DNA from 2 places in the Kytococcus sp. Marseille-QA3725 genome. Region 2 is predicted to be linked to the other one. Evidence: riboswitches for the same ligand, from Rfam matches in the RefSeq annotation. Region 2 holds a riboswitch; the other holds the start of a gene.
What was found. A riboswitch is a leader RNA that binds a small molecule or an ion and turns the genes downstream of it on or off. The one in region 2 is predicted to bind cyclic di-AMP.
Positions count from the first base shown of each region.

Region 1: linked by a shared signal. The riboswitch ahead of ACY8FT_RS11705 (transglycosylase family protein) and the one ahead of ACY8FT_RS02905 (C40 family peptidase) in region 2 are both predicted to bind cyclic di-AMP.

Region 1 is NZ_JBUCLA010000002.1:739,169-753,571, forward strand. Features, by position in the region: gene ACY8FT_RS11665 (S-(hydroxymethyl)mycothiol dehydrogenase) at 63-1,151, shown strand; gene ACY8FT_RS11670 (MBL fold metallo-hydrolase) at 1,151-1,834, shown strand; gene cysS (cysteine--tRNA ligase) at 1,895-3,352, shown strand; gene rlmB (23S rRNA (guanosine(2251)-2'-O)-methyltransferase RlmB) at 3,354-4,322, shown strand; gene ACY8FT_RS11685 (DUF4032 domain-containing protein) at 4,332-5,585, opposite strand; gene otsB (trehalose-phosphatase) at 5,630-6,463, opposite strand; gene ACY8FT_RS11695 (alpha,alpha-trehalose-phosphate synthase (UDP-forming)) at 6,463-7,950, opposite strand; gene ACY8FT_RS11700 (serine/threonine-protein kinase) at 8,085-10,001, shown strand; cyclic di-AMP (ydaO/yuaA leader) riboswitch at 10,156-10,316, shown strand; gene ACY8FT_RS11705 (transglycosylase family protein) at 10,323-11,246, shown strand; gene ACY8FT_RS11710 (transglycosylase family protein) at 11,604-12,383, shown strand; tRNA gene ACY8FT_RS11715 (tRNA-Thr) at 12,517-12,592, shown strand; gene ACY8FT_RS11720 (LLM class flavin-dependent oxidoreductase) at 12,623-13,690, opposite strand; gene ACY8FT_RS11725 (SDR family oxidoreductase) at 13,687-14,334, opposite strand; gene ACY8FT_RS11730 (MBL fold metallo-hydrolase) at 14,383-14,403, shown strand, end outside.
Region 2 is NZ_JBUCLA010000001.1:637,161-651,563, forward strand. Features, by position in the region: gene ACY8FT_RS02850 (RNA polymerase sigma factor) at 1-619, shown strand, start outside; gene ACY8FT_RS02855 (serine/threonine-protein kinase) at 616-1,860, shown strand; tRNA gene ACY8FT_RS02860 (tRNA-Gly) at 1,958-2,030, opposite strand; tRNA gene ACY8FT_RS02865 (tRNA-Val) at 2,073-2,147, opposite strand; tRNA gene ACY8FT_RS02870 (tRNA-Cys) at 2,192-2,262, opposite strand; tRNA gene ACY8FT_RS02875 (tRNA-Gly) at 2,287-2,359, opposite strand; gene ACY8FT_RS02880 (thioesterase family protein) at 2,471-3,301, opposite strand; gene ACY8FT_RS02885 (aminotransferase class IV) at 3,349-4,293, shown strand; gene ACY8FT_RS02890 (TIGR02611 family protein) at 4,290-4,772, shown strand; tRNA gene ACY8FT_RS02895 (tRNA-Val) at 4,869-4,942, shown strand; gene thrS (threonine--tRNA ligase) at 5,103-7,085, shown strand; gene ACY8FT_RS02905 (C40 family peptidase) at 7,262-7,750, opposite strand; cyclic di-AMP (ydaO/yuaA leader) riboswitch at 7,751-7,912, opposite strand; gene ACY8FT_RS02910 (HIT family protein) at 8,125-8,685, shown strand; gene ACY8FT_RS02915 (GlsB/YeaQ/YmgE family stress response membrane protein) at 8,792-9,055, opposite strand; gene pgsA (phosphatidylinositol phosphate synthase) at 9,239-9,868, shown strand; gene ACY8FT_RS02925 (glycosyltransferase family 4 protein) at 9,865-11,061, shown strand; gene ACY8FT_RS02930 (hypothetical protein) at 11,058-11,693, shown strand; gene pdxS (pyridoxal 5'-phosphate synthase lyase subunit PdxS) at 11,755-12,651, shown strand; gene pdxT (pyridoxal 5'-phosphate synthase glutaminase subunit PdxT) at 12,648-13,325, shown strand; gene ACY8FT_RS02945 (YebC/PmpR family DNA-binding transcriptional regulator) at 13,396-14,154, shown strand; gene ruvC (crossover junction endodeoxyribonuclease RuvC) at 14,156-14,403, shown strand, end outside.

The sequences.
Region 1 (14,403 bases), on a different contig from region 2:
AGCGTGGGGGGGTACCGACCAGGGACCCGACCCCGGGCCACCCGACCATCCCAGGAGGCACCGTGCCGAGCACCGTCAAGGGCATCATCGCCCGCAGCAAGCAGGCCCCGGTGGAGGTGGTGGACGTCGTGGTCCCCGACCCCGGGCCGGGCGAGGCGGTGGTCCGCATCCGCACCTGCGGGGTGTGCCACACCGATCTGCACTACCGGGAGGGTGGCATCAGCGACGACTACCCCTTCCTCCTCGGGCACGAGGCGAACGGTGTGGTCGAGGCCGTCGGCGAGGGGGTGTCGGACCTCGAGGCGGGGGACACCGTGGTCCTCAACTGGCGTGCGGTGTGCGGCACCTGCCGGGCCTGCTCCCGCGGCGAGCCCTGGTACTGCTTCGACACACACAACGCCGCGCAGAAGATGACCCTGACCGACGGCACCGAGCTGGAGCCGGCGCTGGGCATCGGCGCCTTCGCGGAGAAGACGCTCGTGCACGCGGGCCAGTGCACCAGGGTCGACCCGGACGCGGACGCGGCGGCGACCGGCCTGCTGGGCTGCGGCGTCATGGCCGGCTTCGGTGCCGCGGTGAACACCGGGGGCGTGAAGCGCGGTGACTCCTTCGCCGTCATCGGCTGCGGCGGGGTCGGCATGGCGGCCCTGGCCGGGGCCGTCGTCGCCGGTGCCACCACCGTGATCGCCGTCGACAAGGACCCGCGCAAGCTGGAGAAGGCCCGGCAGATGGGGGCGACCCACACGGTCGACCCCGCCGACGGCGACGTCGTCGAGGCGATCCGCGAGCTGACCGGCGGCTTCGGCGCGGACGTCGTGGTCGAGGCCGTCGGGCGCCCGGAGACCTACGAGCAGGCGTTCTACGCGCGGGACCTCGCCGGTACGGTGGTCCTGGTGGGGGTGCCGACGCCGGACATGGAGATCACGCTGCCGCTGCTGGAGGTGTTCGGCCGGGGTGGTGCCCTGAAGTCCAGCTGGTACGGCGACTGCCTGCCCAGCCGGGACTTCCCGATGCTGGTCGACCTGTACGAGCAGGGCCGGCTCGACCTGGACGCCTTCGTCTCCGAGCGCATCGGGATGGAGCAGGTCGAGGAGGCCTTCGACAAGATGCACCGCGGCGACGTGCTGCGGTCCGTGGTGGAGGTTTCCTGATGAGCCCCGAGAACAACCAGCCGGTCGCGCAGCGCGTGGCCACGCCCCGCCAGATCGAAGGGGTCCGGGTGGAGCGCGTGCTCACCTCCGGCTCCTTCGAGCTCGACGGTGGGTCGTGGGAGGTCGAGAACAACGTGTGGCTCCTCGGTGACGCCGAGGAGTGCGTGGTGATCGACCCGGGTCACGACGGCGAGCCGATCCTGCAGGCCGTCGGCAAGCGCACGCTCCGTGCGGCCCTGCACACCCACGCGCACAACGACCACATCAACGCGACCGGTGAGGTGACGGGTGACAAGTGGGCGCCGACCCGCCTGCACCTGGCCGACCGGATGCTGTGGGACGCGGTCTACCCGGTGGCCCCGGACGAGGAGCTCGCCCACGGGCAGCGGATCACGGTCGCGGGGGTGGAGATGGAGGTGCTGCACACCCCGGGCCACAGCCCCGGGTCGGTCTGCTTCTACGTGCCCGCGCTCGGCATCCTCTTCAGCGGCGACACCCTCTTCCAGGGCGGCCCCGGTGCCACCGGGCGCAGCTTCTCGGACTTCGACCAGATCATCCGGTCGATCACCGAGCAGCTGCTCGTCCTCCCGCAGGACACGAAGGTCCTGACCGGTCACGGCGACCCCACCACCATCGGTGACGAGGCGCCGCACCGGCAGGAGTGGATCGACCGCGGTCACTGAGGCGGGCGCCACGTCCCTGCACGCGGTCCCCGCGGGGGCGGGCCTCGTAGACTCGCCCCCGTGACTCTCAGACTCCACGACTCGGCCACCCGCGAGGTCCGGGACTTCGTCCCGCGTGTTCCCGGACGGGCGAGCATCTACATCTGCGGGCTCACCACCCAGACCAGCCCGCACATCGGCCACCTGCGCTTCGCCGTGGCCTTCGACGTGCTGCGGCGCTGGATGGAGCGCGGGCACGGGCTGCAGGTGACGCTCGTCCGGAACGTGACGGACATCGACGACAAGATCCTCGTCAAGTCCGCCGAGCACGACGTCCCGTGGAACGAGTGGAGCCAGCGCTACGAGCGGGAGACGACCGCGGCGCTGGAGACCATCGGGGTGCGGCCGCCCTCCTACGAGCCGCGGGCGACCGGGCACGTGCCGGACATGGTGGAGCTCATGGAGCGCCTCATCGAGCGCGGGCACGCGTACCCGGCGACCGACGGCTCAGGGGACGTCTACTTCGACGTCCGCTCTTGGCCCGCCTACGGCGAGCTCACCCGCCAGCAGATCGACGACATGGCCCCGGCCGCCGACGCCGACCCGCGCGGCAAGCGGGACCCGCGCGACTTCGCGCTGTGGAAGGGCGCCAAGCCGGACGAGCCGCACACCGCCACCTGGCCCACCCCGTGGGGTCGTGGCCGCCCCGGCTGGCACCTCGAGTGCTCGGCCATGGCTTGGCGCTGGCTGGGCGAGGAGTTCGACATCCACGGCGGGGGCAACGACCTGCGCTTCCCGCACCACGAGAACGAGCAGGCCCAGTCGCGGGCCGCGGGCTTCGGCTTCACGAACTTCTGGCTGCACAACGGCATGCTCACCACCGGTGGCGAGAAGATGAGCAAGTCGATCGGCAACACGCTCACCGTCCACGAGCTGACCAAGACCTACCGGCCGCTGGCCGTCCGCTGGCTGCTGGCGACGGTGCACTACCGCTCGGCGCTCGAGTACACCCCGAACTCGCTGACCGAGGCGACGGCGCAGGTGGAGCGCGTCGAGGGCTTCCTCCGCCGCGCGCTCGAGCTCGCCGGGCTCGAGGCCGGCGCCGCGCGCGAGCGGGCCGGCACGAGCGAGCTGCCGGAGGACTTCGTCGCCGCCATGGACGACGACGTGAACGTGTCGGCAGCGCTGGCGGTGGTCTTCGACCACGTGCGCCGGGGGAACAGCGGCCTGGCGGACGGCTCGCTGACGGGGGAGGCGGCCGGTGCCGCCGCCGTGACCGTCGTGGCCATGCTCGACGTGCTGGGGCTCGACCCGCTCGACCCGTGGTGGTCGGACGGGGGCGCCGCGGACGACTCCGCGGCCCGGCGGGCGCTGGACGGCCTGGTGACCGAGCGGCTCGAGGCACGGGCCGCCGCCAAGGCCGCCAAGGACTACGCGACCGCGGACGCCATCCGCGACCAGCTCGCCGAGCTCGGCATCACCGTCACCGACGGCCCCGACGGGGCCGTCTGGGACCTGACGAACACGACGGAGGCCTGACGTGCGAGGCAATTCCTCCCGCCGCGGAGCGGTGCGCAAGGACAGCAAGAAGGGCATGCAGGTGGGCTCGGGCGGCCACCGCCGCAGGGGGCTGCAGGGCAAGGGCCCGACGCCCCGCGCCGAGGACCGCGCCTACCACCCGGCGGCCAAGCGGGCCCGGCGGGCGGAGAAGGCATCCGGCGGGCAGCGTCCGTCCCGATCCTCGAAGGCCCGCAGCGGCAAGGACTCCACCGAGCTCGTCATCGGTCGCAACGCGGTGCTCGAGGCGCTGCGCACCGGGGTGCCCGCCACCCACCTGTACGTCGCGGCCAGCATGGAGTCCGACGACCGGGTGAAGGAGGCGCTGCGGCTGGCCTCCGAGCAGGGGCTGCCGCTCCTGGAGGCCGGGCGCCCGGATCTGGACCGCCTCACCGACGGCGAGGTGCACCAGGGCCTGGTCCTGCAGGTGCCGCCATACGAGTACCCGGACCTGGCGGACCTGCTGGACGCCACTGCCGAGGTGACGCCGCTGTTCGTGGCCCTCGACGGCATCACCGACCCGCGCAACCTGGGGGCGATCATCCGTTCGGCGGCGGCCTTCGGCGCGCACGGCCTGATCATCCCCGAGCGCCGCTCGGCCGGGGTCACGGCCGCGGCCTGGCGCACCTCGGCCGGTGCGGCCGCCCGGCTGCCCGTGGCCCGGGTCACCAACCTGAACCGGGCCCTGCAGGAGCTGCGTGGGCAGGGTGTCTTCGTGGTCGGGCTCGACGCCGACGGTGACGTGGACCTGCCCGGCCTGCCGCTCGCCCCGGACCCGCTGGTGGTCGTCGTGGGCTCGGAGGGCAAGGGGCTGTCCCGCCTCACCCGCGAGCACTGCGACCAGATCGTGAACATCCCGATGTCGGGGCTCACCGAGTCGCTGAACGCCGGGACCGCGGCCGCGGTGACGCTCTACGAGATCGCTCGCGAGAGGGCCCGCCAGCAGGGCTGAGGTCCGCGCTCAGGGCCCCGGCGGCTGGTCGAGGGTCTCCGGCGAGGTCGCGTCGCGCGGGGCGAGCAGGACCTCCTCGTGCCGCTTCCGGGGGAGCACCTGCTCCACGTAGTCCCCGATCGTCTCCTCGATCGTCAGCGCACGTCCCTGCTGCTCCGAGAGGTACCAGCGGTGCTCCAGCACCTCGTGGAACAGCTCGGCGGGCTCCAGCCTGCCCCGGAGCTCGACCGGGACGGTCCGGGTGATGGGCTCGTAGATGCGGGTGAGCCAGTCGTGGGCCACGAGCGTCTCGTCGTCCGCCTGCCGGCCCTGCGAGGCCGCGAACGAGTCCAGGTCGTTGAGCAGCCGCCGGGCCTGGTTCTCCTCGACGTCCAGCCCGGTCAGCCGCATCAGCCGCCGGCTGTGGTGGCCCGCGTCGACGATCTTCGGCTGGATGCGCAGTCGGCTGCCCTCGATGTCCGTGCTCACCTCGAGCTCGCCCACGTCGAAGCCCAGCTGGTTCAGGGCCGTGATGCGCTCGGCGATGCGCCAGTGCTGGTCGGCGGGGATCTCCTCGGTCTGCGTCAGCTCGACCCACAGCAGCTCGTAGCGCTCCTGCAGCCGGTCGGCGGTGGCCACCGGGTCGGTCTCCGGGGGCAGCAGCCCGCCGCCGATCAGGTCCAGCAGCTCCCCGGCGACGTTCCCGTGGGCCAGGTACAGGTCGTGCTCGCGCTGCCCGTCGGTCAGCTCGTTGTGCATCTCCGCGGTCTCCACGTCCACCACGTAGGCGGCGAACTCCCCGGCGTCGCGGCGGAACAGCGTGTTCGAGAGGGACACGTCGCCCCAGAACATCCCGGCCATGTGCACCCGCGTGAGCAGCACCGCCAGGGCATCGATGAGCTTGACGGCCGTCGGGTGGCGCAGGCTCTGGCTGAACAGCGCCCGGTAGGGCAGGGAGTAGGGGAGGTGCTGGGTCACCAGGCAGGCGTCCAGCGGGTTCCCCTCCGCGTCGACCCGCCCGGCCACCACGGCGACCGGGTCGACCGCCGGCTGGTCCAGCCGGTCCAGCACGTGGAGCAGCCGGTACTCCTTGCGTGCCAGGCGCTCGGTGATCTCCTTGACCGCGAGGATCTCCCCGTCCACCTCCACGAAGCGCACCACGTGCCGGGAGATGCCGCGCGGCAGTGCCGCCACGAGCTCCGGCGGCCAGTCCTCCAACCGGGTGCTCCACGGCAGGGTGAACAGCCCCGGCCGGGGGCGGGCGGCGGTGATGTCCAGGGCCATGTACCCAGTCTGCTCCTCCCCCCGCATGGAGGCTCGGTGCGGCCTCAGACCGGGGTGTCGCCCTCGCGCAGGTCGGCCAGCTCCGAGAGCAGGCGCGCGACGTCGTCGATGCCGTCGACGCGGGAGGTGGCGGCGGTGGCACCCTCGCCGACCTTCACGAGCACAGCGGCGGCCTCGTCCTCGAAGGCGCGGAAGACCGTCTCGTCCGTGACGTCGTCGCCCGCGAACCAGAGCGTGTGCCCGGGAGTGCGCTCGCGGTGCTCGCGCCGGTGGTGGCGGTCCTCGCCCAAGGAGTCGATGAGCCGGCGCAGCGCCTCTCCCTTGGTGGTGCGCAGCACGCTCATCTCCAGCACGTTCTTGCCCACCATCGGCTCGACGCCGCAGCGGCGGGCGAGGCGACGGACCGCCGCCCGGGCCTCGAGCGCCACCTCCTGCGTGGCTTGCCGCGTGTGCACGACGACCCCGGCGAACTTCACCTCCAGGGAGGTCCCGGGGAGCTCCTCGACCAGCCCGCGGCCGCCCGTGATGAGCATCTCCCGCTGGGCGGCCTCGTCCTCGTCGAGCCCGGCGGGGGCCTCGTGACCGACCTGCCACTGCTGCCCGCCGTGTGAGCCGAGCAGGGACACCCCCTCCTGCGGGCCCAGTCCGCTGAGCTGGTGGAGGGTCTGCACGTCGCGGCCGCTGACGAGCACGACCTCCGTGGTGGGCAGCGCCGCGAGCCGACGCAGGGCCGCGACGGCCCGTGGGGCGGGCACCACGGCCATCGGGTCGTCCTCGAAGGGGGCCAGCGTGCCGTCGAAGTCGGTGGCGACGACCAGCCACGGGGCCCCGGCGAGGTGCCGCTGGTCGGGGGCCGGGAGGGTGGTCTCGTCCTGCATCAGGCGCCCTCGCCCGGAGGGTCGTCCGGGCCGTCGGTCATCACCTGCGGGTCGGGGTCCCCGATCGGCGGGTGCTCGGGGGCGTGCTCCAGGCTGCGGAGGAACTCCCGGCTCCAGGTGTGCACGTCCTTCTCCATCACCACCGCCCGCAGGGCCCCCATGCGGCGGCGCTTCTCGGCGTCGTCGTCGGTGATCGCCCGCAGCAGCGTCTGCTTCAGCCCCTCGATGTCGTGCGGGTTGCACAGGTAGGCGTCGCTGAGCTCCTCCGCGGCGCCGGTGAACTCGCTGAGCACCAGCGTGCCGCCGCCGTCCACCTGGCAGGCGACGTACTCCTTGGCCACCAGGTTCATGCCGTCGCGCAGGGGGGTCACCAGCATCACGTCGGCGGCCAGGAAGAGGGCAGCCATGTCCTGTCGCGGGTGGGAGCGGTGGATGTAGTGGATGGCCGGGGCGCCCAGCGTCGAGTGGTCACCGTTGAGGTGCCCGACCGTCCCCTCCACCTGCTCCCGCAGGTTGCGATAGGCCTCGACGCGCTCGCGGCTGGGGGTCGCGATCTGCACGAAGGTCGTGCTCGGAGGTGCGACGCTCCCGTCCGCCAGCAGCTCGCCGTAGGCCTTGAGGCGATGGCGGATGCCCTTGGTGTAGTCGAGCCGGTCGACGCCCAGGATGAGGGTCTCCGGGGCACCCAGGGAGCGCCGCAGCTCGGCCGCCCGCTGCTGGACCGCCTCGGTGCGGACCATCTGGTCCAGCTGGCGCGAGTCGACGCTGATGGGCACCTCGGCCGCCCGCACCCTACGCCCCTCCTCAGCGGAGAGGGTGAGCACGTCGCCCTCGAGGGTGACCCCGGCCAGACGCGCTGCCGAGCGGCGGAAGTTGGCGGCGTCGTCGGCGCGCTGGAAGCCCAGGAAGTCCGCCCCCAGCAGACCCCGGAGGATCTCCATCCGCCACGGGAGCTGCGAGAAGAGCTCCACCGGGGGGAAGGGGATGTGGTTGAACCAGCCGATGCGCAGGTCCGGGCGCAAGTCGCGCAGCAGGTGGGGGACGAGCTGCAGCTGGTAGTCCTGCACCCACACGGTCGCACCGGGGGCCGACACCTCGGCCGCCGCGCGGGCGAAGCGCTCGTTGACCTCGCGGTAGGTGTGCCACCACTCGCGGTGGAAGGTCGCCGAGACGATCACGTCGTGGTAGATCGGCCAGATCGTCTCGTTGCAGAAGCCCTCGTAGTAGCTGCGGACCTCCGCGGCGGAGAGCGGCACCGGGTGCAGGTGGATGTCGTTGTCCTCGAACGGCTCGGGGGCCTCACCGGCCTCGCCGGCCCAGCCCACCCAGGCGCCGTCGGTCACGCGCATCACGGCCTCCATGGCCGTGACCAGGCCGCCGGGGGAGGTGCGCCACTGCGTCGTGCCGTCGTCGTCCACCACCCGGTCCACCGGCAGGCGGTTGGCCACCACCACGAACTCGAAGGTGTCTGTGCTGGGCTCGCTCACGTCATCCTCCCGGTGGGGCGACGCCGCCCCTCGCGCTCACCCCACCACAGGGCGCAGGGGGTCGCAAACGCCCGACGCGGCGGTCCGCCGCAGGTTGCAGGGCCACCGGCGGGGGCGGCTCTTACCCTCGTGGCATGGAGATGACGGAGGTCGGCCCGTACCGGTTGCAGGAGCGGCTCGGTCAGGGCGGGATGGGGACCGTTCACCGTGCGCTGGACGAGGCCGGGCGCGAGGTGGCCGTCAAGGTGCTCCACCCCCACATCGCCTTCGACGGCGGCTCGCGGGAGCGGCTGGAGCGCGAGGTCTCCACGCTCGCCCGGGTGCGGCACCCGCGGGTGGCCAGCTTCCTGGACGCCGACGTGGACGGCCCCACGCCGTACGTCGTCACCGAGTTCGTCCCCGGTCTGCCGCTGGACGAGCACGTGGCGGCCCACGGTCCCCTCGACGGGGACGCCCTGCACCGGTTCACCGCCGGCGTGCACGAGGCGCTGCGGGGGATCCACTCGGCGGGCGTCGTGCACCGGGACCTGAAGCCCGGCAACGTCATGGTCATGCCGACGGGCGAGCCGGTCATCATCGACTTCGGGATCGCTCACATCGGCGACGAGAGCCGACTGACCGCCACCGGCATGGTCATGGGCACACCCGGCTACCTCGCCCCGGAGCTCGTCATCGGGGCCGAGCCGACGGTCGCGACCGACTGGTGGGGGCTCGGTGCGGTGCTGGCCTTCGCCTCCACCGGCCGCAACCCCTTCGGTGGCGGGCCGAACGAGGTGGTGCTCTCCCGCATCCGCCGGGGCGAGCACGACCTGCGGTCCATGGACGACGCGTGGCGGCCGCTGGCCGAGGCCTGCCTGGCGGTGGACCCGGCCGCCCGTCCCACCGCGGCGGACGTGCGGGCGGTCGTGGAGAACGGCGGTGGCGAGCTGCCGGCGCGCAAGCGCACCCAGCGGCTGGCGGTCCAGACCGAGGACGACGACGCGACCCAGCCCCTGCAGGTGTCCTCCGGCGACGCCGGGGCGGCCGCGGGGGGCCGGGCGACCCAGCCGATCGAGCGTCAGCCCACCCGGGCCATTCCCCGCAAGCGGATGTCCCGGGGGGAGATGGGATTCCTGCAGCCCCCGGCGCAGCACCGCGACCAGCCGGCGGGGCAGGTCCGTGAGCAGGAGCCCTCCGCCCCGTGGCCGTCGGCGCACTCGGCGCAGCAGCCGGTCGACGCCCACCAGCCGCCCGCCGGCCAGTTCCCGCCCGGTCTCCGGGCCCCGGTGCCGCAGCACGCGCCCCAGACCCCGTCCGTGCAGCAGCCCGCCGCCCAGTACGTGCCCCACCAGCCGCCCCACCCGGGTGGAGCCTCTGGTGCCCCCGCCTGGCCGCAGGGCGGCTTCCCGCCGGGGGGCTTCCCGCAGGCCGGTGCCCACCCCGCCGGGCCGGTGAGGACCCCTCGGCTGCACCCGTACGACCCGCGGACCCGGCAGCCGCGCCACCCGTGGGTGGTCGTGGCCGGTTCCCTGTGGGTCATCGCCCTGGCCATGGTCTGGCCCGTGGCGGCCGGCGTGGTCGTGGCCGTGTGGGTGCTGCTGGTGCGCTGGGCCGACCACGCGGCCATGAGCCACCTGCACCGCCTCTTCGCCCGGGGGCGGCGATCCGGTGATGCCTGGCGCATCGCGCTGGGGAGCCCGTGGCACTTGGTCACGGCGCTCCTGCGGGGGGCGGCGTCGCTCATCGCCCCGGCGCTGCTGGGGGCCGCCGCGGTGGTGCTGGTCGACCTCGGCCTGGGCCACCGGCCCCTCGCGTCCTTCGACGGCACGCTCACCGGCCTGGACAACGCCCTGGCCTGGGGGACGGCCGCCTTCGTCGTCGTGCTGGCGCTCTGGTGGGGGGTCGACAGCGCCTCGCTGAGGCGCGGGACCCGGCTGGTGCTGGAACCCCCGTTGCGCCGCACCGTGATCGAGGTGCTGGTCACGCTCGTTCTGCTCGCGGTGACGGCTGCGACGGTCGTGTGGGGTCTTTCACACGGGTGGCCGACAACCCTGTCACCCCTAGGGCGATGAGGGTCGGTGGGACACCCCGACCTCCTACCGTGGTTTGACCTCGGCACCTGGATGACTATTGTCTACGCCCGTGCCGACCTTCCGTGTCGGCGCTGACAACTCCAGATCAGTCACTCAGTACTTCGATCGCGCATCCGCCGCCCAAACCCGCCACGGATGTGCTCTGCCAGGAAAGCCCTGGGGCATGGCGGGTGTGGGGGACCCACGTAATACGCGGGGTTCGTCCCCGCTCGGGGTGAAGCCTCCTGACGGAGGCCGGGACACCTGACGTTCCGAACCCGACAGCTCACTCCACCGGCGGTGCAGTCAGGAAGGATCCCCATGTCCCGTTTCCCCTCCATGTCCTCCCGCGCCCTCGGCGCCGCCGGCGTCTCCGGCGCGTTCATCGTCACCGGCTTCGCTGCCGCCGCCCCGGCCAACGCCGCCGGCTCCTACGACGCCTCCGTCTGGGACCGCGTTGCCCAGTGCGAGTCCAATGGCAACTGGTCCATCAACACCGGCAACGGCTTCTTCGGTGGTGTCCAGTTCACCAACCAGTCCTGGGCCGGTGTCGGCGGCCTCGAGTTCGCCCCGCGCGCCGACCTCGCGTCCAAGTCCGAGCAGATCGCCGCTGCCCGTCGCCTGCTCGCCATGCAGGGCCCCGGCGCCTGGCCGCTGTGCTCGGTCGAGGCCGGTCTGACCTCCGCCAACGGTGGCGCCGACGTCAACGCGATGCCCGGCGACGCTGCTCCGACCCCGGAGCCGAAGCCCGAGCCGAAGCCGGAGCCCAAGCCGGAGCCCGCCCCCAAGCCGGAGCCGAAGCCCGAGCCCAAGCCGGAGCCCGCCCCGGTCTCGCAGCCGGTGACCACCCCGGCGCCGGCCGAGAAGACCGCTGAGAAGCCGGCCGAGACCTCCGAGGCCACCACCTGGACCATCGACCGCGGTGTGAACCTGCGCCCGGCCGCCGGCATGGACAACACCCCGAAGGGCCTGCTCGAGGCCGGCACCACCATCGAGGGCGAGAAGCTGGAGAGCGGCTGGGTCAAGACCGACCGCGGCTACTTCTGGCACACCTTCGGCACCGAGCAGGAGGCCGAGACCCAGACCTTCACCATCAACCACGGTGTGAACGTCCGTCCGTCCGAGGGCATGGACAACGACCCGATCGGTGTCTACAAGGCCGGTTCCACCGTCGAGGGCGTGAAGCTCGAGAGCGGCTGGGTCAAGACCGACCGCGGCTACTTCTGGCACACCTTCGCCAACTGAGCTGAGCCGCTGACGCCCTGCGCGTCGGTTGCCTGACGAGGACCCCCGCACCACCCGAGGTGGTGCGGGGGTCCTCGTGTCTGTGGACAGGGATTGACGGAGGTCCGGGTCTCGCTACTCTGTCACCGGCGCTCGTCCCCTCCAGAGCGGGTGCCTCCCTCACACACATCACCGCGCGTGTCCGCCGCCCCGCTCACCACGGGCACGCCCTGCCGGTCCGCCGGGCCATGGTGAGCTCGGGAGAGTCTCCCGTGGCCGCCGACCGTCCGGTCCGTGGCCCGACGTGGAGTTCACCGGCAGGTGGCGGGACGCACGGCGTCACGCGCCCGAGGGCGGAGTCTCCAGGAAGGAACCTGCATGTCCCAGCACTCTTCCCTCGCCAAGGGCGGCACGGCCGTCGCCGGCCTGACCGGGTCCCTCGTGGCCACGGGCCTGGCCGCGACCCCCGCCCAGGCCGCCTACGAGCCCGCCGTGTGGGACCGCGTCGCACAGTGCGAGTCCAACGGCAACTGGTCCATCAACACCGGCAACGGCTTCTACGGAGGCGTCCAGTTCCACCAAGTGTCCTGGGCCGGTGTCGGCGGTCTGGCGTTCGCCCCGCGCGCCGACCTGGCGAGCAAGTCCGAGCAGATCGCCGCCGCACGCCGGCTGTTGGCCGCGCAGGGCCCGGGTGCCTGGCCGGTGTGCTCCGTCAAGGCCGGCCTCACCATGGATAACGGCGGCGCGGACCGCGACGCCATGCCGGACGACGGTGACACGGACCCCGACCCCGAGCCGCAGCCGGTGGAGTGGACCATCACCGACCGGGTGAACTACCGCGTCGGCCCGGGCACGAACCACGAGGCCGTCGGCAAGCTGCACCCTGGGACCAAGGTCGAGGGCACCAAGCTGGACAACGGCTGGGTCAAGACCACCGAGGGCAAGTACTTCTGGCACTCGTTCGGCACCACCGACTCGGAGGCCCCCACCACGGAGTCCTTCACCATCGAGCGTTCGGTGAACGTCCGCTCCGGTGCGGGCCTTTCGCACGACATCGTGGGGCGCTACGCCGTGGGGACGACCGTCGAGGGCACCCAGCTGCCCAACGGCTGGGTGAAGACCGACCGCGGCTACTTCTGGCACTCCTTCGCGGCCTGATCGACCCCATCGCGTGATCCGTCTCGATCGCGCAGGCGCACGACGGAGGGCCCGCCCCGGCACGGGGGCGGGCCCTCCGTCGTGCCGGGGCGGGGCCCGGCGGTGGGCTGGCGCCTAGACTGTGCGCGCACAGGCCCCTGTAGCTCAGTTGGTAGAGCAGCTGTCTTGTAAACAGCAGGTCGCGGGTTCGACTCCTGTCGGGGGCTCCACGACGCGCAGGTGGGGTGACCGGACCCGCGTCACCCCACCTGCGGAAGACCCCACGCGTCGGCCAGCAGCTCGGCCGAGCGGACGCGCATCGCGGGGTCGTGGGTGTACGTCGTCGTGATCACCTCGTCGAGCTGGTACCGGTCCACGAACGCCTCGAGCCGCTCGGTGACCTGCTGCGGGTCGCCGACCATGCGGATGCCGTGCCCGTCGGCCAGCTGCAGCAGGTCCTGCGGCACCACCCGGTCGATGTCCTCCACCGGCGGCTGCAGCGGGGCGGGCCGTCCGGAGCGGATGCCCGCGGCCAGCTGCTGCGAGGTGGTGAACAGGTAGCGGGCCTCCTCCTCGGTGGGAGCCACGAGGGCGTTCATGCCCGCCATCACGTGGGGGCGGTCCACCTGGGCCGTGGGCGCGTCGGGGTCGAACTGGCGCCGGTAGACCTCCAGCGCCTGCTCCAGCTGCGCCGGGGCGAAGTGGCTGGCGAACGAGAAGGGCAGCCCGAGGGCCGCGGCCACCATGGCGCCACCGGTGGAGCTGCCGAGCATCCACAACGGCACCCCGGTGCCGCCGCCCGGCACGGCGCGGACCTGCCCGACGGCCGCCTCCGGCTCGTCGCCGAACCACTGCGCCAGCTGCGCCACGTCGTGCGCGATGTCCTGCAGCTCCGCCGAGCGACGGGCCAGCGCGGCGGCCGTCATCGGGTCGGTGCCCGGAGCACGCCCCATGCCCAGGTCGATGCGGTCGGGGAAGAGCGTGGCCAGCGTGCCGTAGTACTCGGCCACCATGAGCGGCGAGTGGTTCGGCAGCATCACGCCGCCGGAGCCGAGCCGGATGCGCTGGGTGCCCTGCCCGAGGTGCCCGATCAGCAGCGCCGTGGCCGAGGACATGAAGGTCGTCGTGTTGTGGTGCTCGGCCACCCACAGGCGGTGGTAGCCCAGATCGTCCAGCCGCTGTGCGTAGGTCCGGGAGGCCTCGATGGCGTCGGCCGGGGCCATGCCCTCCGAGCGCGGGACGAGGTCGAGGACCGACAGCGGCACCCGGCCCGAGCCACGCTCCGGGACCGCCTCCGCGGGGGAGCGGTGGTCGGTGCGGTCGCTCATGCGATGGCCTCGGCGATCGGCGTCCGGCCCTCGTTGAGGGTGATCGTGCGGCGCAGGGCCGCGTGGGAGCCCTCGCCGAGCACGTGGGCGATGACCGCCGCGACGTCCGCGCGGGGCACCTGCGTGGCCTCCCGGGCCGTGGTGTCGACGGAGCCGGTGCCCGCGTCCTCGGTGAGCCGGCTCGGCGCGAGGATCGTCCACGCGAGGCTCGACTCGCGCAGGAACGCGTCCGCGACGGCCTTGGCCTGGGCGTAGTGGAAGAAGCCCATGTCGAAGGGCAGCGGGTGGTCCAGGTCGGCGCCGAAGAAGCTCACCATCACGTAGCGGGGAACGCCGGCGTCCCGGGCGGCCTTCATGGAGGCGATGGCGGCGGCCTGGTCCACCGCGTAGGTGCGGGCCAGGTTACCGCCACCCGCGCCGGCCGACCACACGATCGCGTCCTGCCCGCGCATCGCCTGCACGAGCTCTGTGTGCTGGGCGTGCTCGACGTCGAGGACCAGCGGCTGGGCGCCGGTGGCCCTCACGTCGTCGACCTGCTCGGGCTTGCGGATGACGCTGGTGACCTCGTCCCCGCGGTCGGCGAGCAGACGGGCAGCCTGCAGCGCGATCTTGCCGTGTCCACCGATGATCAGAATGCGTGCCATGCCCTCCACCCTCTCGCAGCGGGGCCCCGATTGGGCACACTGGGGGGCATGCTCATCGCCGATCTGCCC
Region 2 (14,403 bases):
CCTGGAGGCCGAGGACGCGGTGGCGGCGCGCCGCCTCCTGGACGGAACCTCAGGTGACGACAGCGATCGTGCCCTGTCCCTGTTGGCGCGGACGGCGCAGCAGGCCAGGAGCCCCCACCTGGCGACCAGCCTCTTCGTGGAGCACCTCGATGCCTCCGGCATGGTGCGCCGCATGGTCTCGGCCGCTCTGCTCGACCGCGGCGCGGTCGATGACGTGACGCAGGAGAGCCTGATCTCGGTGGCCGGTTCCATGGGCTCCTTCCGAGGAGGCTCGCGCGTCTCCACCTGGGTGCACAGCATCGTCCGGCGGCGGGTGGCCGACCATCTGCGGCGACGGCGCGAGGTGCAGGAGCTGCCGGAGGAGGAAGAGCTGCCCTCGCACCGGATGAGCTCCCTCATCACCACCCGGGAGACCGTCCGGGAGGCCCTGGCGCACCTCCCGGAGCTGTACCGCGACCCGGTGGTGCTGCGCGACGTCCAGGGGCTGGCGTACGCCGAGATCGCGGACCGGTTGGGGCGGCCGCAGGGAACGGTCAAGGCGCAGATCTCCCGAGGGAGGGCGATGGTGGCCGCACGCCTCGAGGACGGAGGGTGGTCGGGCACCGGGGGACCGGCATGAGCACGGTGGGGCGCTACGAGCTCGGCGACGTGATCGGTGTGGGTTCCTTCGCGACCGTGCACCGCGCCCACGACCCCCTCCTGGAGGGGGACGTCGTGATCAAGGTGCTGGCGGAGAACCACAGCCTGAACCCCGAGGTGAGGGAGCGTTTCATCGCGGAGGGACGTTGTCTGCGCCGGGTGCGCAGCCCTCACGTGGTGACGGTGCACGACCTGGGGGAGACCACGCGGCAGCAGCCCTACCTGGTGCTGGAGCACGCTGACCGGGGAACGCTCGGCGAGAGGGTGGCCGAGCACCGCCGGAACGGGCGCGTGCTGGGTCGGGGTGACCTTCTCGATCTGTGTCGCCAGCTGGCCGCGGCCCTGGGGGCCCTGCACGAGGCACGTCTGGTGCACCGGGACCTGAGCCCCGCCAACGTCCTCATCACCTCCGTCGGCTCGGAGGGCGGGGCGGCCGGCGGCACGCCCAGGGGATCGCTGCTGGCTGCGGACGAGCGGCTGGTGCTCGCGGACCTGGGCCTGTGCAAGGACCTCGCCCTGAACAGTGGGCTCACCGTCACGGCAGGAACGTCGGGGTTCCGCCCGCCGGAGATGGAGGGCGGGCCGGCGGTCGTCGACCAGCGTGCCGACCTGTGGGCCCTCTCCGCCCTCGTCCGGTGGGTGGCGGACGGGGGCGATTTCCCGTCGGCGTTGGATCGAGTGCTCGATCAGGGGATGGCCGCTGACCCGCAGGCCCGCCCGGAGGACGGCGCGGCGTGGCTGCGCGGGGTCGAGGAGGCTCTCGCGGAGTCAGCCGGTTCCGGAGGAACCCCGACGTCCGCACCCGCCACCGCGGCAGGGGCTCTTCCGCACGGTCCCGGGACGTCGGAGCCGCGGGCGAGGGGCGGCCGGCCCCTCCTTCTGGCAGGCGCCGGGGCCGTGGTCGCCCTGGGAGTGGGCGGTGTGTTCGGCTGGTCCGTTCGCGGCGATGGCGCCCCGGGGCCGAACTCCGTGGACGGCAGCGTGTCCATCCGGGGGCCGGAGACGATCTCGGTAGGGGACCCCGTCGACTTCACCGTGGACCGCGAAGGAGTCGAGTCCTGGGTGTGGACGCTTCCGGACGGTCGGTACGTCGTGGACGAGGACGAGGTGACACTGTCCCCGGCCTCGTCCGGAGAGGCCACGCTGCGTGTGCAGGCGCAGGACTCCGCCGGGCAGCCGCTGGCGGACGACCACGTCGTGAGCGTGCGGGCCGAGGGCTGAACGTCGGACGACCGGGCCACCGGCTCCCGGCTCCCGGCTCCCGGCTCCGCGCACGCGAAACGGCCCACACCCCGAAGGGATGTGGGCCGTTCACCGGAGCGGACAACCGGGCTCGAACCGGCGACCTCAACCTTGGCAAGGTTGCGCTCTACCAACTGAGCTATGTCCGCGGGGCACGTGGGCCCCGGTCCGAGGACCGGGGCCTGTCGTGCTGGTGGGCGATACTGGGTTTGAACCAGTGACCTCTTCCGTGTCAAGGAAGCGCGCTACCGCTGCGCCAATCGCCCGTTTCGGATTGCTCCGAAGTGACGGCGGACATCCCGCCGCCTCGAGGTGGAGACGGGATTCGAACCCGTGTATACGGCTTTGCAGGCCGCTGCCTCGCCTCTCGGCCACTCCACCGTGAGGTCGACTGGATGACCTCAGAGCGGACAACCGGGCTCGAACCGGCGACCTCAACCTTGGCAAGGTTGCGCTCTACCAACTGAGCTATGTCCGCCTGCCGCTCGTTCTGGTGCCGATTTCTCGACCCCGCCCGTGCGGCGCTGGGAAACAATAACCAACTTCGACGCTCGTGCCAAGTCGGCCCCGGATCCGGCCCGGTGCCGCCTCAGAGCTGCTCCGGCATGGGCCGCACGGTGAGCGACTGCTCGATGCGGGCGAAGGCGCCGTCGACGTCGTGCATCCAGGTCGACGTGAGGCCCGCGCCGGTCGGCCCGAAGGCCACCTGACCGTCCAGCCCCATCCAGCCCGGGGTCGGCTGTCGCCACACGTGCACGCTGATCTCCACGTTCGGGAACATCCACTCGGCCGGGCTCTGCCGGGGGCCGATGCCGTTGGCGGTGTCCGACAGCGCCAGCGCCTGCGCCAGCGGCGACACCTCCTCGCCCTCCACGAGTTCCTTGTCGGTCCGCAGCCAGGCCCGTCCGCGTCCCGGCGCGTGCCCCGGGACCTCACGGAAGTCGAGCGAGTCGATGAAGCCACCGCTCCACACGTGCATGCCGTCCCACTCGGGCAGGGACTCGGGGTCGGGCAGGCGCTCGATCTCCTGACCGGCGACCTCCGCGGTGTCGACCACCTGGATGCGCCAGGCGTGCGCCTGCACGACGACGCGGTCGCCGATCGTCATGGTCGCCTCCAGCAGCTCGATGCTGCGCCCCGGCCGTACCGTCCGCACGGAGATCGTCGACGGCAGGGCGGGCATCACCCCGTAGACCTCCAGGGTCACCCGGGAGAGCTGCATGTCCTCGCGGGGCTCGTGCCGCGCGAACTCGTGGGTGAGGAGCCCGACGACGGGGGCCAGGTGGTGCTCCCACGGGCGCCAGGCGCCCTGGACGTGGATCGTCGGCTGGTAGCGGCCGTCGCCCAGGGGCTGGAAGTAGCAGGGGACGTCCGTCGGCAGGGAGTCGACGATCTGGTCGGGTTCGGGGAGGGCGTTCATGCGGCCAGCGTAAGGGCGCCCGTGATCCCGCGACCTAGCATGTGCCCATGGATGACATGCAGCCCATCGTCTGGGTCAACGGAGAGATCGTTCCCGCCGACCAGGCGGCCGTCCTGGCCGTCGACCACGGCATCACCGTCGGGGACGGGGTCTTCGAGACCGCCGAGGTGCGCGACGGGCGGGTGTTCGCCCGGACGCGCCACCACGACCGCATGGACCGTTCGCTGGCGGGCATCGGCCTGCCGCCGCTGGACCGGGCCCGGCTGGACGAGGGGATCGAGGAGGTCCTGACCGCCTCGCGCGAGGAGCACGGCGCGGCGCCGGCGCTGGGTCGGCTGCGCTACACGGTCACCGGTGGCCGTGGCCCGCTGGGCTCGGGCCGGTACGAGGTCGAGCCCACCTACATCGTCGCCCTGGCCCCGGACCCGGGCGCCGGCCCCGCGACGACCGTGGCCGTGGGCCCGTGGCGACGCAACCTGCACTCCACGGTGACCGGACTGAAGACCACCTCCTACGCGGAGAACGCCGTCATGCTGCTGGCCGCCAGCCGGCTGGGCGCCACCGAGACCCTGTTCGCGACCAGCGACGGCGACCTGTGCGAGGGCACCGGGTCCAACGCCTTCCTGGTCACCGACGGGGTGCTGCGCACCCCCGGCCTGGACCGGGGTCCGCTGGCCGGGGTCACGCGCGGGCTCGTCATCGAGTGGGCCCGCGAGGCCGGCCTGGAGGTGCGCGAGGAGCGCATCCCGATGGCGGACCTCGCCTCCGCGGACGAGCTGTTCATCACCAGCTCCATCCGCACCGTCCAGGCGGTCGAGCGCCTCGTGGAGATCACCTCCTCGCCGCTCCCGCCCGCGCCCGGCCTCGCGCAGCCCGAGGCCCCCTCGGTGCAGCACGGGGTGTCCTTCGATCGCGACCTGCCCACGGGGCCGGTCACCCAGCAGGTGCAGGCGCTCTTCCGGGGGAACGCGGCCGCGACCCCGGACCCGTGACGGCGCACCGCTGGCGGGGGAGCGGGGCGCCGCCGCCTCCGGACCCGGTCCCGCTGCACGAGCGGGACTGGGCCTGGCGCAACCGACTCCGCGCCCTGCCGGGGGTGGGGCACTTCTACAAGCTCCTCGTGGGGCTGGTGGGCCTGCTGATCGTGGTGCTCGGGCTGATCCTCGTGCCCTTCCCCGGGCCCGGCTGGGCGATCGTCTTCCTCGGGGTGCTGGTGTGGGCCACGGAGTTCCCTCCGGCCTCCCGGCTCCTGTCCTGGGGGCGCGGCAAGGTGGTGGACTTCGGGCACTGGGTGGCCCGCCGGGGGTGGCCGGCGCGGGTGGCGCTGGGTGTCGTCACCTTCCTCACCGCCACCGTCATCGTGTGGTGCATCGCCTTCGTGTTCGGGCACCCGCCCGCCCTGCCCGCGGTGGTCGGCGACCTGCTGACCCGGTGGGCGGGGCTGCCACCCGAGCCGGTCTGGTCCCGGTGACCCGTTCGCTCCGGACGGGGAGCATGCAGCGATTCGCGCTGCGCATCGCGATGGGGTACAGTCTGCCGTCGCACCAACGAGTTGGTGCAGGCTTCCGGGCGCATAGCTCAGTTGGTTAGAGCGTTCGCTTCACACGCGAGAGGTCAGGGGTTCGAGTCCCTTTGCGCCCACCGGAGAGAGAGCCCCGCGGTCCGCCTGGACCGCGGGGCTCTCGTCGTTCCCGGCCCGCCGGGGGAGTGGAGGTGCCGCGTAGACTGCCCCGGCACGCCCTGTGGGCGTCGACCCGTCGCTTCCACCACGCAGCAGGTGCTGCACGAACAGGAGAATGCCTTGGCTCCCATCAGTCTGACCGTGAACGGCGCATCCCGTACGGCCGAGACCGGGACCACCGGCACCGACCTGTTCGGGGAGGACCGCAAGGTCGTTGCCGCCCGCGTCAACGGCGAGCTGCGCGACCTGTACCGCGAGGTTGCCGACGGCGACGTCGTGGAGGCCGTGCTCATCGACGAGCAGGACGGCCTGGACATCCTGCGCCACTCGGCGGCCCACGTCCTCGCGCAGGCCGTGCAGCAGGAGTTCCCCGAGGCCAAGCTCGGCATCGGCCCGCCCGTCCGGGACGGCTTCTACTACGACTTCGACGTCGCGGAACCGTTCACGCCGGAGGACCTCAAGAAGCTCTCCAAGACCATGCAGCGCATCATCAACGAGGGGCAGACCTTCGTGCGCCGCGAGATCTCCGACGAGGACGCCCTCACCGAGCTCGCCGGCGAGCCGTACAAGGTCGAGCTCGTCGGCCTCAAGGGCGGTGCGGCCGAGGACGCCGCCGAGGGGGCGTCGGCCGAGGTGGGTGGCTCCCAGCTGACCATCTACGACAACGTGCGCAAGGACGGCTCGGTCGCATGGGGTGACCTGTGCCGGGGCCCGCACCTGCCCACCACCAAGCTCATCGGCAACGGGTTCGCCCTGACCCGCTCGGCTGCGGCCTACTGGCGCGGCTCGGAGAAGAACCCGCAGCTGCAGCGCGTGTACGGCACCGCCTGGCCCAGCAAGGAGGAGCTCAAGGCCTACCAGGAGCGCCTGGCCGAGGCCGAGCGCCGCGACCACCGCAAGCTCGGTGCGCAGATGGACCTGTTCAGCTTCCCCGAGGAGGTGGGGCCGGGGCTGCCGGTGTTCCACCCCAAGGGCGCCGCCCTGCGCAAGGCGATGGAGGACTACGTCTACAAGCGCCACGTCGAGGAGGGCTTCCAGTACGTCACGACGCCCCACTTGGCCAAGGAGCAGCTGTTCCACACCTCCGGCCACCTGCCCTACTACGCCGAGGGCATGATGCCGGAGCTCGACGACGACGGGCAGGCCTACCGCGTCAAGGCGATGAACTGCCCGATCCACAACCTCATCTACCGCAGCCAGCAGCGCTCCTACCGTGACCTGCCGCTGCGCTTCTTCGAGTTCGGCACCGTCTACCGCAACGAGAAGTCGGGCGTGCTCCAGGGGCTGACCCGCGTGCGCATGATCACGCAGGACGACTCGCACTCCTACGTCACCGCCGAGCAGGCGCCCGGCGAGATCCGCCACCTGCTGGACTTCGTGCTCTCCCTGCTGCGCGACTTCGGGCTCGACGACTACTACTTGGAGCTCTCCACCCGGGACGAGGACGGGGACAAGAAGGACAAGTTCATCGGCTCCGACGAGCAGTGGGAGCAGGCCACCTCGGTGCTGCGCGAGGTGGCCAAGGAGACCGGCCTGGAGCTCGTCCCGGACCCGGGCGGCGCGGCCTACTACGGTCCGAAGATCTCCGTGCAGGCGCGCGACGCCATCGGCCGCACCTGGCAGATGTCGACCATCCAGTACGACTTCAACCAGCCCGAGCGCTTCGGGCTGGAGTACTCGGCGGCCGACGGCGGTCGCGAGCGCCCGGTCATGATCCACTCGGCCAAGTTCGGCTCCATCGAGCGCTTCATCGGCGTGCTCATCGAGCACTACGCCGGCGCCTTCCCGGTGTGGCTGGCGCCCGTCCAGGTGCTCGGCGTGCCGGTGGCGGGGGAGTTCACCGAGTACCTCCAGGACGTGCTGGACCAGATGGCCGCCGAGGGCATCCGGGTGGAGCTGGACGCCGGGGACGACCGCTTCCCGAAGAAGATCCGCAACGCCAGCAAGTCCAAGGTGCCCTTCACCGTCATCGCCGGTGGTGAGGACCGCGACGCCGGGGCGGTCTCCTTCCGCTTCCGCGACGGGTCGCAGGAGAACGGCGTCCCGGTCGCCGACGCGATCGCGCGCATCCGCGAGGCGATCGACACCCGCGCCCAGGTCTGAGGCGCCACTGCACGAGGAGCGGGCCCGCACCCCACGACCGGGGTGCGGGCCCGCTCGTCGTGGTGGCCCGATCAGGGTGCCCACCCGAGGCAGGGGGGGACGAGAAAAGGGCCCCTGCCCGGAGGCAGTGGCCCTTCCTCGTCGTGCTCCCGGACCGTGCCGGGCACCCGTTCGGCTCAGCCGAAGCGACGGGTGGTGTAGCGCCAGGTCCAGATGCGGTCGCAGGACAGGCGACGACCCGGACGCGGGGCGTGGTAGATGTAGTGACGGCCGTTCCACGGCACGTAGAAACCCACGTGCGAGGCGTAGTTCCAGTCACCGACGAACAGCATGTCGCCCAGGGTCGCGTAGCGGCGCGAGATCTTGCGCGCAGCGCGGTACTGGGAGGCGGCCGAGCGCGGCAGGGAGACGCCGTAGGCCTTGTGGGCCCACTGCACCAGGCCGGAGCAGTCGTAGCTGGACGGGCCGTCGGCGCCGTACACGTAGGGCTTGCCCTCCTGGGTACGGGCCTTGCGGTAGATGGAGCGACGACGCGACTGCGTCATGGCGCTCGCGCCGGTCGCCGACCCGACGGTCAGGGCACCGGCGCCGGCAGCGGCGGCCGAGCCGACCAGGAGGGAACGGCGGTTGACGACGGCAGGGGTCTCGAAGGTCGTTGCAGACATGAGGGATCTCAGGATCGCTTACGGAGTGTTGCCTGTCGGGTTCGGCTCCTGTGAAACCGGCCAAGGGGACTCCTGGCTTCACCCCAAGACGACGCAGGGTCGTCGGAGATGGGTACCCCGTTCCCACCATCGACTTTCGTCGGACATCAGCGGTGTCATGGTGGGACTCAGCGGGACACCGCCACCCCCGCAAGGGATCGGGGGCGGCCCCAAGGTAAGGCATCCCCCCCGGGGAGGGTCAAACCCTGGGTGGAGAGGATTGGAAGATCCTGACCGGCAGTGTGATTCGACAGATTGTCGTATGTCGGTCCCGGTGGGCCGGGGCCCGGGTCTCCACCCAGGGGAGGGGGTGTCGCCCTCGTTACGCTCGAGGAATGACGAATGAGCCTGTCGAGTCCAGTGCCGACCTGCCGGGGGTCCCGGACGGCTTCCAGCGGCTGTGGGTGCCGCACCGCATGGCGTACCTGGACGCGAGCCCCTCGCGCGGAGGGGAGCGGACGGAGTGCCCCTTCTGCGTCGGTCCGCACCTGGCCGACGGCGAGGGTCTGCTGGTGGCACGGGGCGCGCACTGCTTCGTCACGATGAACCTCTACCCCTACAACGCCGGGCACGTGCTGGTGTGTCCCTACGAGCACGTGCCCGGCTACCTGGACATCGAGGGGGAGGCGCTGGCCGAGTTCAGTGCCCTCACCCGGCAGGCCATGCGGACCCTGAAGGCCGTCTCCGGCTGCCACGGCTTCAACCTGGGCATGAACCAGGGGAGCGTGGCCGGAGCGGGCGTGGCCGAGCACCTGCACCAGCACGTCGTCCCCCGTTGGGCCGGGGACGCGAACTTCTTCCCGATCGTCGCCCGCACCAAGGCCCTGCCGGAGCTCCTGGAGGACACCCGGCGGAAGCTGGCCGAGGCCTGGCCGGACCACGCCGAGGACCGCTGAGCCGGCGGTGTCCGCGGTCACCGGGGCACGACGAACACGGCGGACACGACGAAGGGGCCCCGTCGGACGCGCGTCCGACGGGGCCCCTTCCGAGCCGTGACCGGGGTCAGCGGCGGCCGGTCACCTTGCCCACGATGAAGAGCAGCAGGCAGGCGCCGATGATGGCGGAGATGAAGCTCCAGAGGTTGAAGGCCTCACCCATGATGTCGCCTCCGGTGAAGAGGCTCACCAGGAAGCCGAAGAGCGCGGCACCGATGATGCCGACGATGACGTTGGCGGGGATGCCCATGGCGGCATCGGTACCCATGATCTTGCTGGCGATCCAGCCGGCGATTCCGCCGACGATGATCCAGGCGATGATGGTCCACATGGTCGGACTCCTTTCGTCAGTGCCCTCGTGAAGGGGATACCGGCCTGTGTGGGGCCGGTCGAGGGCGCTTGCGTCAAGGCTAGGCAGAGAGCGCACACATATCCTGTCGAGAGGAACGTGCAAAGTCTCACAGTCCCCGGTGTGGGCCGCGCAGTACCGCACGAGGACTAGGCTTTGTCCGCCATGTTGAGCCGCCATGCCCGCCCCCTCCTCGCGCGCGTCGTCGAGCCCGTCGCCGGCACCCTGCTGAGGGTGGGGCTCGGGCCGGACGCCGTCACCGTCGGTGGCCTCGTGGGCGTCGTGGCGGGCTCCCTCTGGTTCTTCCCCCGGGGTGACTTCCTGGTCGGGACCCTCGTGGTGACCGTGTTCGTCCTGTCCGACCTGCTCGACGGGACCATGGCCCGGATGCAGCGACGCTCCAACCCCTGGGGCGCCTTCCTGGACTCGACCTGCGACCGGGTCGGCGACGCGGCGGTGCTGCTGGGCATCGCGTGGTGGGCGCTGCGCGGCGCCGGTCCTGCGGGGGTGCTGGGCGGCGGTCACGCCACCCTGCTGGCGGTCCTCACCCTCACGGCCCTGGTCGCCGGGTTCCTCGTGAGCTACGCCCGTGCCCGTGCCGAGGGTCTGGGTGTCCGTGCGGACGTCGGCCTGGCCGAGCGCGCCGACCGGCTGGTCCTGGTGCTCGTGAGCACGGGGCTGGTGGGCCTCGGTGTCCCCCCGGTGCTCCTGACCGTGGCCATGGGGGTGCTGGCGTTGGCCGGCGTGCTGACGGTCGGCCAGCGGATGGCCGCCGTGCACCGGGAGTTCGCATGAGCTGCCGCATCGGCCTGGTCTGCCCCTATCCGGTGGACATGCCCGGCGGCGTGCAGTCACACGTGCGTGACCTCGCCCGCAACCTGCACTCGGCCGGCCGCGAGGTGAGCGTGCTGGCACCGGTCTCCGGGACGGGGGCCGCGCTGCGCCGGGCCGCACGGGTGGGGGAGGACACCCCGCTGGAGCCGTTGGCCGCGGCCGCCTGGGGGTTGCCGGACTCGGTGGGGCTGACCGTCGTGCCCGGTGCCATCGAGGTGCCCTACGCCTGGTCCGCCTCCCAGGTGATCACCGGTCGGGCCGCCCGCCGTGCGGTGGACGCCTGGGTGCGGGCGGTGGAACCGGACCTCGTCCACGTGCACGAGCCGATGGCGCCCAGTCTGGGGCTGACGACGGCCGACGTGGTGTGCGAGCGGGTCCCGCTGGTGGCGACCTTCCACAGCTCGTTCAAGCCCGGGCACTCCATGCGACAGATCCTCCCGCTCGTGCAGCAGGTGCTGCGACCCGTCCGTGCCTCGATCGCGGTCTCGCGACCCACCCGTCGCTCGGTGCGCGAGTGCTTCGGCGTCGACCCCCGGGTCATCCCCACGGGTGTGCAGGTGCAGCAGTTCACCGACCCGCCGCCGCGCGCCCCGTGGGCGGAGGGCCCGGGGCGCCCGACGATCGCCTTCGTCGGGCGCTCCAGCGAGAGCCGCAAGGGGCTGCGGCTGCTGCTCGAGGCCCTGCCGGGGATCGCCCAGCGGACCCCGGGCATGCGGGTCTTCGTCGCCGGCCCCGGCCAGGAGGCGGCCCGGCGGGTGGTCAATCAGGAGTTCCCGCACCTGCGCACCTCGGTCGTGTGGCTGGGGGAGCTCAGCGAAGCCGACAAGGCTTCACTCATGCGGAGCGTGTCGGTCATGGTGGCCCCACAGGTGCAGGGGGAGAACTTCGGCATCACACTGGTCGAGGCCATGGCGGCCGGAGCCCCGGTGGTCGCCAGCGACCTGCCGGCCTACGTGTCGGTCCTGCGCGGCGCCGGGCGTCACTTCCGGGCCGGCGACCCCGAGGACCTGGCCGCGGTGCTGGAGGACGTGATCCTCGACCCCGGCGTGCGGGCGCGCATGCGCCAGGCCGGTCTCGCGCGAGCGGCCCGCTTCGACTGGAAGGTGGTGGGCCGCGAGGTCATGGACGTCTACGAGGAGGTGGTGGGCCGGTGAGCACGCGTTCACTCGACCCGATGGCGTGGGGGCAGGCGCTCGGCGTCGGCACCCTGGGGGCCCTCGTGGTCCTCGCGGTGGGGGGCGCCCTGCTGTGGCGCTCACGGGCAGCAGGCCGGGCGCGGGAGGCCCGTGCCCGCATCGAGGCGTCGCGCTCGGCCCTGGATGCCGCACTCATGCGACGGGCCCTGGCCGCCCGCGAGTTCGCCTCCATGGGCTGTCTCGACCCCGCGAGTGCCGTGATCGTCCTGCGGACGGTCGGTGACGTGCTGGACGCCTGCGACGCCAGCGCCACCCCGGCCGACCTCATGGGGCCCGACCGGCTCGAGGCCGAGGAGCACCTGACCGAGGCCCTGCGCCGCGCCTTCCACCAGCGCCACGGCAGCGGTGGGGCCAGCGGCGGTGAGCTCGGCCCCCAGACCGTCGCGGCCAAGCAGGCGCTGGCGCGGGCCTCCGAGCGGGTGCACGCCCTGCGGGTGCGCCACAACGACGAGGTGCAGTCCACCCGGCACCTCATCGCCGGGCCGGCCGCCCGTCTGCTCGGCGTCGACCGACGCGGCGAGCACCCCGAGCCGCTGGAGGTGGAGGACGACATCCCCCACCTGAGGGCCACTGATGAGCCCGCGACGTAGACTGCTGCCCCAGCCCTCCGGAGCCCCGGTGCGCCACCCCACAGCGAAAGGCATCCCCGACGTGACTGACCAGAACCCCACCACCGGCACCGCCCGTGTGAAGCGCGGCATGGCCGAGATGCTCAAGGGCGGCGTGATCATGGACGTGGTCACCCCGGAGCAGGCCCGCATCGCCGAGGATGCCGGGGCCGTGGCGGTCATGGCCCTGGAGCGCGTCCCGGCCGACATCCGCACCGAGGGCGGCGTGGCCCGCATGAGCGACCCGGACCTCATCGACGGCATCATCGAGGCCGTCTCGATCCCGGTCATGGCCAAGGCCCGCATCGGCCACTTCGTCGAGGCGCAGGTGTTGCAGTCCCTCGGTGTCGACTACATCGACGAGTCCGAGGTCCTCACCCCGGCCGACTACGCCAACCACATCGACAAGTTCGCCTTCGACGTCCCCTTCGTCTGCGGCGCCACGAACCTGGGTGAGGCGCTGCGCCGCATCACCGAGGGCGCGGCCATGATCCGCTCCAAGGGCGAGGCCGGCACGGGTGACGTGTCCAACGCGACCACCCACATGCGCACCATCCGCGCGGAGATCAACCGGCTGCAGTCGATGGCCGAGGACGAGCTCTACGTGGCCGCCAAGGAGCTGCAGGCCCCGTACGAGCTGGTCAAGGAGGTGGCGCAGAACGGCAAGCTGCCGGTCGTGCTCTTCACCGCCGGCGGCATCGCCACCCCGGCCGACGCCGCGATGATGATGCAGCTGGGCGCCGAGGGCGTCTTCGTGGGCTCGGGCATCTTCAAGTCCGGCAACCCGGCCGAGCGCGCCAAGGCCATCGTCCAGGCGACCACCTTCCACGACGACCCGGCCAAGATCGCCGAGGTCTCCCGCGGCCTCGGCGAGGCCATGGTGGGCCTGAACGTCGAGGGCATCGCCGAGCCCCACCGTCTGGCCGAGCGCGGCTGGTGACCAGCACCGACCACCCGACCGGGGGCGCCGTGGACACGGCGCCCCCGGTCGGCGTCCTGGCGGTCCAGGGCGACGTGCGCGAGCACCTGCACGCGCTCGAGGCGAGCGGCGCCCGGACGGTGCCGGTGCGTCGCCGCGAGGAGCTCGACCGTGTCGACGGTCTGGTGATCCCCGGCGGGGAGTCGACGGTCATGGACAAGCTCTGCCGGCTCTTCGGCCTCGCCGAGCCGCTGCGTGAGCGCATCGGCGCCGGGATGCCGGTCTACGGCTCGTGCGCCGGCATGATCATGCTCGCCGACCGCGTGCTGGACGGGCACCGTGACCAGCAGACGCTCGGCGGCATCGACATGACGGTGCGCCGCAACGCCTTCGGCCGGCAGGTCGACTCCTTCGAGGTGGACCTGGAGGTGCCGACCCTGGGGGAGGGGGCGGACCCGGTGACGGCCGTCTTCATCCGCGCCCCGTGGGTGGAGCGCGTCGGGGCGGACGTCGAGGTGCTGGCCCGCGTGCCGCACCGCGCGGTGGAGGGCGACCCGGACAAGGAGGAGGCCGCCGACCGGATCGTGGCCGTGCGCCAGGGCAACCTGCTGGCGACCTCCTTCCACCCCGAGGTGACCGGGGACCGACGCATCCACCAGCTGTTCGTGGACCTGGTGCGCGTGGCCGACGCCTGAGGCGGCCTCGTCGGGGTCGATAGGATGACCCGCTGCACCTGAACCTTCCGAGACGACCAGAGGGAGCACCGTGGCCGGTCACTCCAAGTGGGCAACCACCAAGCACAAGAAGGCGGCGATCGACGCCAAGCGCGCCAAGCTGTTCGCGAAGCTCATCAAGAACATCGAGGTGGCGGCACGGATGGGCGGCGGTGACCCGGCCGGCAACCCGACCCTCTTCGACGCCATCCAGAAGGCCAAGAAGAGCTCGGTGCCCAACGACAACATCGACCGCGCCGTCAAGCGCGGCTCCGGTGCCGAGGCCGGTGCCGCCGACTACCAGAGCCTCACCTACGAGGGCTACGCCCCCGGCGGCGTGGGCCTCATCATCGAGTGCCTGAGCGACAACAAGAACCGTGCCGTCATGGAGGTCCGCACCGCCCTGACCCGCAACGGCGGGCAGATGGCCGACTCCGGCTCGGTGACCTTCAACTTCCAGCGCAAGGGCGTCATCGTCGTCTCCGAGGCCGGGCGCTCCGAGGACGAGCTCATGGAGATCGTCCTGGAGGCCGGTGCCGAGGAGCTCACCGACCTGGGCGAGGGCGGCTTCGAGATCACCACCGAGCCGTCGGACATGGTCGACGTGCGCACGGCGCTCCAGGAGGCGGAGGTCGACTACGACTCCGCCGACGTGAAGATGCTGCCGATCACGCCGATCGAGCTCGACGCCGACGGGGCGCGCAAGCTGTTCAAGCTCATCGACGCGCTCGAGGACTGCGACGACGTGCAGGAGGTCTACGCCGCCGCCGACGTCCCCGACGCCGTGCTGGCCGAGCTGGACGAGGACTGAGGTGCGGGTCCTCGGCGTCGATCCCGGCCTCACGCGGTGCGGGCTGGGCGTGGTCGAGGGCCGACGGGGTGGCGCGCTGCGGATGGTGGCGGTCGACGTCGCCCGCACGAACGCCGACGCGCCCACCGAGCAGCGACTGCTGGCGGTCAGCCGGCGCGTCGAGGAGTGGATCGAGCGGCACGAGCCGGACGCGGTGGCGGTCGAGCGCATCTTCGCCCGCTCGGACGTCAGCACGATCATGGGCACGGT